Regions from separate parts of the Shouchella sp. JSM 1781072 genome, predicted to be linked through region 2. Evidence: predicted binding sites of a transcription regulator. Region 2 holds the regulator's gene; the other holds the start of a gene.
The links. Region 2 encodes CtsR, which represses protease genes until heat stress. Its sites were predicted from a motif close to ATGGTCAATAAAGGTCAAACA; they were not measured.

Region 1 (4,432 bases), on a different contig from region 2:
CGTACAGGTGCTAAATTCAATGCTGATACGTTTACTTGTTGTGTCATGTAGATTCCACCTTTCGTGCTACATATAGTTTATCCACTAAAAAGGATCGTTTCAAATTAAACGATTTGACTGTTACTAAATGATTTACTAAAATGAATGATAATCAGTCATTTATAATGAAAGAGGTTGAAAACAAATGAGTCAGAAGCGAAAAGATGACTTAGAACTACGATTTGTTACAAAGGAGCACTCGCAAGATTCTTTGGATTTACTTAATTATGTTTTCCAAGTAACAAACCAAGATGTTTCTCAAATCGGCGAATCGCAAATGGCACGATGGAAAAAACCAATTTTTGAACAAAGTTCCATCCTTGGATGGTTTTCTAAAAACAAATTAATTTCGCAAATGGTCGTGTACCCCTTTTCCGTTAATATACATGGGCGTGCCTACAAAATGGGTGGCGTTACAGGAGTGGGAACCTATCCAGAATACGCCGGTCTTGGCCTTATGAATGATCTAATGAAACAAAGTTTAACGATGATGAAAGAAAGAGGTCAGACGATTTCTTACCTTTTCCCTTACTCTATTCCCTACTATCGAAAAAAAGGCTGGGAAATTATTTCAGATGTCATCACCTATACCGTTCGTGATACTCAAATCCCGAAACCTTATGACGTACCTGGCAGAATTGAACGGGTCGCGTTTGATGATAAAGACATTCGCAGTGCATACGACTGTTTTTCAAAAAAAGAAAACGGCGCTATGATTCGAAATGAACTTGCCTGGGATGAGCATTTTAAATGGGAACGGGACGATCTTATCGCCTGCGTTTATTACGACGAACAAGAAAAGCCAACTGGCTATATGTATTATAAAGTGGAGAATGAGACGTTTTATGTAAAAGAAATGATTTTCAATAACGAGGAAGCGCGTCGAGGATTATGGAACTTCATTGGCGCACACTTTTCAATGGTTTATTATGTAAAAGGAAAGATTTTCGAAAACGAACCACTCTCTTTCTTTCTCGAAGATGGTGAAATTGAAGAAAAGATCTCACCTTACTATATGGCACGAATTGTCGACGTAGAAGAATTTCTCCGTGCATTTCCTTTTAATCCTCAAACAACTCATCCGCTTACGCTGCATATTTACGACCCGATGCTAGAGTGGAATCAAGATATTTTTACGATTACGTTTGAAAATGGTCAAAAAGTGGAACGCAATAAGAACAACACTCATGTTGACGCAACGATGGATATTCAAACGCTTGTTACGCTTTTATTAAACTACAAGCGTGCAAAAGATTTAAAAGAAATTGGGCGGATTGACGCAAACGAAGACACCATTCGTTATTTAGAGCAGTTAATTCCAGATAATCAGCCTTGGTTCTCTGACTATTTCTGATCAATTGTTGACAATCACTTTGTCGAATGGTACAGTATAGTTACTGATCAACTTTGACCTTAAAAGTCACGATTTGTTGAAAAAGCAAACTTGATCAGCTATACTGTAATGAAATACAACAGCTATACAAATGATGTTTAGCTGTTTCCTAATTCTTTATTGGTCAAATATAGTCAAAGTCAAAATTAAAATAAATTTATTGGGGGTACTTACGATGAAATGTCAACACTGTCAAACAAATGATGCAGCAGTATCGTTAAACGTTGTTGTCAATCAGCATAAAAAACACGTGATGTTATGTGAATCTTGTTTTCAAGAGCTCAGACAAACAAACGGTAAAGCTGCCCCATCACAATCATTATTCGGATCCTTTATGGGTGGCCAGCAAGATGATCAGCCACACTATACACAAACAAAAGAACAGGATCATGATGAAGATCGCTTTTTAAATCAATTTGGTCATAACCTATCTCACGATGCGCAGAACGGCGATATTGACCCTGTTATCGGAAGAGACCAAGAAGTAGAACGAGTCATTCAGGTGCTTAGTCGTCGTACCAAAAACAACCCTGTTCTTATTGGTGAAGCTGGTGTCGGGAAAACAGCGATCGCGGAAGGCTTAGCTTTACGCATTGCACAAGGAAACGCACCATCAAAACTGTTAGGAAAACAGATCTACTCTCTTGATTTCGCTTCACTCGTAGCAGGTACTAGCTACCGAGGACAGTTTGAAGAGCGGATGCAGCAACTAATTGATGAAGTGTCGCAACGTGAAGACGTTCTTCTCTTTATTGATGAACTGCATATGCTTGTTGGCGCAGGTGCATCTGGTGAAGGCAACATGGATGCAAGCAATATCCTTAAGCCTGCTTTAGCTCGAGGCAACATGCAGTTAATCGGTGCAACCACACTAAGTGAATACCGTAAAATTGAAAAAGATGCAGCGCTCGAACGTCGTTTCCAACCGGTCACAGTAAAAGAACCGACAGAAGAACAAGCGTATGAAATCTTAAAAGGCTTAAAAGCCGTATACGAAGGGTACCATGGTGTGCACTATACAGACGATGTGTTACGTGCAACGGTTACTCTTTCGAACCGCTATATCCAAGATCGATTTCTTCCTGATAAAGCGATTGACCTTCTTGATGAAGTTGGTTCACGCTTATCGTTAACCATTGAACATGAAGATAAAACATCAATTGAAAAACGATTACAAGATATTCAGTCTCGTAAACATTCAGCTACTAAAAACGAACAATATGAAGAAGCAGCGAAATTGCGAGATGAAGAAAACACATTACGTGAAAAATTAAAAGAAACGGAATCAAGCTTCTCACCTATTCGGGTCACAATTGAAGACATTCAGGCACTCATTGAAAAACAAACCGGCATTCCCGTCCAAAAGCTGCAAAAAGACGAACAGCAAAAAATGCGTGATTTAAATAGTCGTCTCGCAAGCAAAGTAATTGGACAAGAAGATGCGGTTTCCAAAACAGCCAAAGCGGTTAAACGTAGTCGAGCTGGGTTGAAGCAAGGTAATCGCCCAATTAGTTTCCTCTTTGTTGGTCCTACTGGCGTTGGGAAAACGGAATTAACGAAGCAGCTTGCTGAAGAAGTGTATGGCAATAAAGAAAACATGATTCGTCTAGATATGAGTGAATTTATGGAGAAACACGCTGTTTCGAAATTAATTGGTTCACCACCAGGATATGTTGGACATGAGGAAGGCGGTCAATTAACTGAGCAAGTGCGTCGCAATCCTTACAGCATCATTCTAATGGACGAAATTGAAAAAGCTCATCCAGACGTGCAGCATATGTTCCTTCAAATTATGGAGGATGGTCGCTTAACCGATAGTCAAGGTCGCGTCGTTTCCTTCAAAGATACGATGGTTATTATGACTTCAAACGCTGGTGTTGGCACAACCTCTCGTTCTCTTGGATTTAGCGCAGAACAAAGCAAGACGATTGGCATACTTGAAAGCTTAAATGACTATTTTAAGCCTGAGTTTTTAAACCGATTCGATGCGTTAATTGAATTTAATCAGCTGACAGAAGACAACTTAATTGAGATTGTTGATGTGATGCTTGATGATCTACGCGGACGTCTGACTGACTTAAATATGACCATTCAAGTCAGTGAAGAAGCGAAACGTGAATTAGCGAAAAAAGGCTATCACCCTACCTTTGGCGCTCGTCCACTTCGCCGTGTGATTCAAGACACGATTGAAGATGATATTACAGAACTTCTAATCGACCATGACGCGATTGCTCATATTGATGTGACAATGGAAGATGGTCAGCTTCACGTACAACCTGTACTCGCTTAAACACTCACGCTATTCACAACGAAAAACGCGTCATACGGATCTCTTCCGTTGGCGCGTTTTTATTTGCTATAATGCGACCTAATTACTAATCTTTTCTTCACTAACCCCTGTTCAATTCAAAAGGATTTTGATACTTTTAAGAAGAATGACAAATTTGAAGTTAGGAAGTGATTTGTTGGACACATCTGTAAGCTATGCGTCTCAACTAGACGAGAATGATCCGATAGCATCCCTCCGTTCCGCTTTTTATTTACATAAAGATGTTATCTATTTAGACGGGAATTCACTTGGCTTGTTAAGTAAACCAGCTGAACAAGCCGTTTTGCAAATGGTAGAAGATTGGAAGATACATGGCATTGACGGCTGGACAGACGGCACGTATCCATGGTTTACATTGTCAGAGACATTAAGCGAGAAGATGGCGCCATTAGTTGGTGCGTCAGCTGATGAAGTCATTGTTACAGGTTCAACAACGACAAATTTGCACCAATTGCTTGCTACTTTCTATCAACCTTCATCAAAACGTTTTGCGATACTTAGTGAAGAATTAAGCTTCCCAACGGACCTATATGCTATTCAGTCTCACTTGGACCTTCACGCTATTTCTCATGAAAATGGCTTGCGCCTTATTGAAAGTAAAAATGGCCATCGCTTAGATGAAGAGGATATTTTAGCTGCGTTAACAGATGACGTTGCTGTCGTCATTTTAT
Region 2 (4,432 bases):
TTTCAAACGATCTTCAAACTCACCACGGTATTTCGTACCTGCTACAACCGTACCCATGTCTAATGTCATCACACGCTTATTGCGAAGCGTTTCTGGAACTTCATTCGCAATGATACTTTGAGCCAATCCTTCTGCTATCGCCGTTTTACCGACACCTGGTTCACCGATAAGTACAGGGTTATTCTTTGTACGTCTGCTTAACACTTGTATAACACGCTCAATCTCTTTACTACGCCCTATAACAGGATCGAGGGTTTCTTCTCGAGCAATCGCTGTTAAATCTCTGGCTAAGCTATCAAGTGTAGGCGTATTTGCATTCGCTGTTGAACCGCCAGCTTGCGCAGAGCTACCACCTTCATTGCTTCCAAGCAGTTGTAATACTTGTTGTCTCGCTTTATTTAGACTCACGCCTAAATTATTTAGCACACGAGCCGCGACGCCTTCACCTTCACGAATTAATCCTAGTAAAATATGTTCTGTTCCCACATAGGAATGACCTAATTTTCTTGCTTCATCCATTGAGAGTTCAATAACTTTTTTTGCTCGAGGTGTGTAGTGAGGGGTACTATGAATACTTTTTTGTACTTCTTGGCCCTTCCCTACTAATCCTTCTACTTCTTTTTGGAGTTTATCTGATCCTAAGCCAAGCTGCTGAAGAGCTTTGGCCGCAATTCCTTCACCTTCACGAATCAAACCTAACAAGATATGTTCCGTTCCAATATTATGATGGCTCAAGCGAATTGCTTCTTCTTGTGAAAGAGCTAATACCTTTTGTGCACGCTCAGAAAATCTTCCAAACATCATAAATAATGACACCTCCAGAGGAATTGTATTACTCGTTATTGTCTTCTAATTTTAATCGTTCTCTAATTAATGTCGCTCGCCTCTCGTCTCGTTGATCAGGCGATAAGACTGTTTCAGCATATCTTTGTAAAAATCCAGGCTGGGTCACAATCATTAATTCATTTAAGATACTAGCTGAAATCCCTTCAATTAATCCTAAATCAATTCCCAATCTGACGTCAGATAAACGTCTTGTCGCTTCTTTTGAATCAATCACATAACTATGGGAAAGGATTCCAAGCGATCTGTGGACACGATCCATAAGTTTCAAATATGAATGATCGAGTAATGAACCACGGGCTGACCGCTCTTGTTGAATCAGTTGCTTCACAACGCCTTGAAGTTCATCAATAATATCTTGTTCTGATTTACCTAGCGTCATTTGATTTGAGATTTGAAATAAATTCCCTAATGCTTCGCTACCTTCTCCATAAATTCCTCTAACAACGAGACCCAATTGGTTAATTGCTGGCAAGATACGTTGTAATTGCTGGGTAATGGCGAGAGCAGGTAAATGCATCATGACCGATGCACGCATCCCTGTACCAACATTTGTCGGACAACTAGTTAGGTACCCATACTGTTTATCGTATGCATAAGTAAGGTGAGACTCCATCCAATCATCTAAAGAACTTGCAGCTTGAAACCCATGTTCAAGGTCAAACCCTGATGTTAGAACTTGTATACGAAGATGATCTTCTTCATTCACCATAATACTTACAGACTCGTCTTTACTTAATAAAACCGCGCCATGCTTAGACCGCTCTGCTAAATGTGGACTAATGAGATGTTTTTCTACAAGCATTCGTTTATCATTTGTTTTCATTTCATCCATTGTTAACATTTCTGCATTTCCAAGTGCATTGCTTTGTGTCGATGCTAACGCTTCTTGCACGTACTGAGTAACTGTATAGGCTTCTTCTTTTGATGATAAAAGCGGGAAGGAGAACGCGTTCATGTTTCTTGCTAATCTTATTCGGCTACTTAAAACAATATCCGATTCGACCCCGTCTTTTTTCATCCAAGGACTAATCGCATGCTCTAAGAATTGATTTAAACTCACTCGTCTTCCCCTCCCTCTTTAGGGCGATCTTTCCGCTTCGACAATGCCCTAATTTCATCTCGAAGTTCTGCAGCCTTTTCAAATTCTTCTTTTTGAATATGTTCATTTAAGGTTGCTCGCATTTCTTCAATTCGTTGCTCGATTTGAATTGATTCACCAATTCGTTTTGGGATTTTCCCGCTATGCTTATTATTTCCACCATGTACTCTGCGAAAAACTGAGGAGAGTTTGTTTGAAAATGTATCATAACAAGTCGCACAACCAAAGCGACCAACGTGAAGAAATTTTTCATAGCTTAGTCCACAATTAGGACATTTTAATGCAGCTTTTTCATTTGTATCTCTCTGCGAAGAGCCATTGTCCTCTGTATTAAATAGGCCAGAAAAAAGGTGGTGGATAGAGAAACTGTCACTTCCCGGTATAGCCTCGCCTTTTTCTCTTGCGCAGTGTTCACATACATGCATCTCTGTTTTCTTTCCATTAACAATTTTTGTGAAATGCAATGTCGCTTGTCGCACATTACACTCTTGGCATACCATCATCATCACCCCTTTATCTATTACCGATTTTCTGTATACTTAAGCGTCTCAATCATCGCTTTTAAAAGATTTGCTCGTATTTCATCTCGATGTTCAATGGTCGACTTATAAAGCTCTCTTTCTAAAATACTAGACATTAGCTTCGCTTCACGTTTTGTTATGGCGTCTTCTTCAAAGAGACGAAAAACAATATTTTGAGCTGTTTGTTGATCAATTTTCAAGCCAATTAACTGTTGCATATGATCAAATAAAGCGGCGTCTTCATGGGACTCTACTTTTGTTATCCGTATATAGCCGCCACCACCACGCTTACTTTCCACTACATAGCCTTTTTCCAAAGTAAAGCGTGTACTAATCACATAATTGATCTGCGAAGGTACACATTGAAACTGTTTTGCAAGCTCGCTTCGCTTTATTTCCAGCAGCTCTTTGCCACTACGAGTCAATGTCATTTTTAAATATTGTTCAATTAAGTCCGTTATATTGCTCATAAATCAACCCTCCTAGTAAAGGACAACATTGACTTTGACTATATTTGACTATTAATAACTTTATTATAAGCTGTTTACTAAAAAACTTCAACAACTAACTCTTTTCTATTATCGCCAAAGTCTCTACTTCTAGACCTATCTCCGGTAGATTGTTTTACTTTTTTTGAAAAGGGTAATTCTGTTTGTTAGGAAGGTGGATATTTATGCGAGTACACATATTAAAACGCGAACAGCATTTGAACATAACGCTTGATCAAGCCTGGGAATTTTTCTCTAGTGCTAAAAATCTTCAAGCGATTACGCCTAGCTATATGAATTTTACAATTACAAACGATCCCGGAAAAACGATTTATACTGGCCAATTGATTACTTATAAAGTGAGCCCTCTTTTATCAATTCCCCTAACTTGGGTAACGGAGATTACACAAGTTGAAGATCAGTCTTACTTTATTGATGAGCAGCGTTTTGGTCCTTTTAAGCTTTGGCATCATCAGCACCTTTTTTCAGAAACAGAAGAAGGAGTCACTATGGTTGACATTGTTCACTATAGCCTACCCTTTTCATTTCTTGGGGAAATCGCTCGTCGTTTAATGGTAAAGAACCGGTTAGAAGAGATTTTTGACTATAGGTATGCGACGTTAGAAAAAGAGTTTAACGAAAAATAGGTTAACTCGTTGCATCGTCCTTTGGCTCCGTCATGATTTTCTACGGGGATGCTTCACACGTTCTTTTTACGATAGGTCCTTCACGACGTTCTACGAAAACGACCCTTTCGTCTCACAGGAGGGCACGATGTCTTTCCCTGATGTTTATTCATGATGGATCTAGGTTCGTTCTTTATTCGATCTATGTGCTTGCTTCTTCATTTCGCTTCTTCGAAGCGCAGCTCTTTTGCGCCTCTCTATACAAAAAAAAGACACCTATTCAGGTGTCTCTCTGCTTGCCTGGCAACGTCCTTTGGCTCCGTCATGATTTCCTACGGGGTCGGTTCGCACGAAGCGATTTCAAGGTTGCGATTCCATGTCGCCTTACGAAATTCACTCTATGTGCTTGCTTCTTCATTTCGCTTCTTTCGAAGCGCAGCTCTTTTGCGCCTCTCTATACAAAAAAAAGACACCTATTCAGGTGTCTTTCTGCTTGCCTGGCAACGTCCTACTCTCACAGGGGGAAGCCCCCAACTACCATCGGCGCAAAAGAGCTTAACGACCGTGTTCGGCATGGGAACGGGTGTGACCTCTTTGCTATTGCCACCAGACTATGTTGACGTCCGATCAACGGCGAATCTCTTCGTCTTGTTTCTCGTTGTCAAAGGTAAAAGAATCAACGATTCTTTCAAAACTAAATCTAGAAATCAAACTCACGTCAAGAAAAAATTTAGGATAAGCCCTCGACCGATTAGTATCAGTCCGCTCCATGTGTCGCCACACTTCCACTTCTGACCTATCAACCTCATCATCTCTAAGGGGTCTTACTGGCTTACGCCATGGGAAATCTCA

Region 1: the regulator CtsR is predicted to act here: its motif matches at 1,553-1,573, upstream of ACE1TH_RS07100 (ATP-dependent Clp protease ATP-binding subunit).

Annotation. Positions count from the first base shown of each region.
Region 1 covers NZ_JBHFQE010000001.1:1,347,812-1,352,243, forward strand. The annotation lists gene ACE1TH_RS07090 (LLM class flavin-dependent oxidoreductase) at 1-47, opposite strand, end outside; gene ACE1TH_RS07095 (GNAT family N-acetyltransferase) at 185-1,393, shown strand; gene ACE1TH_RS07100 (ATP-dependent Clp protease ATP-binding subunit) at 1,608-3,722, shown strand; gene kynU (kynureninase) at 3,868-4,432, shown strand, end outside.
Region 2 covers NZ_JBHFQE010000006.1:6-4,437, reverse strand. The annotation lists gene clpC (ATP-dependent protease ATP-binding subunit ClpC) at 1-804, opposite strand, end outside; gene mcsB (protein-arginine kinase McsB) at 833-1,906, opposite strand; gene mcsA (protein-arginine kinase activator protein McsA) at 1,903-2,445, opposite strand; gene ACE1TH_RS19860 (CtsR family transcriptional regulator) at 2,466-2,936, opposite strand; gene ACE1TH_RS19855 (SRPBCC family protein) at 3,140-3,601, shown strand; rRNA gene rrf (5S ribosomal RNA) at 4,076-4,191, opposite strand; partial or broken rRNA gene ACE1TH_RS19845 (23S ribosomal RNA) at 4,312-4,432, opposite strand, start outside.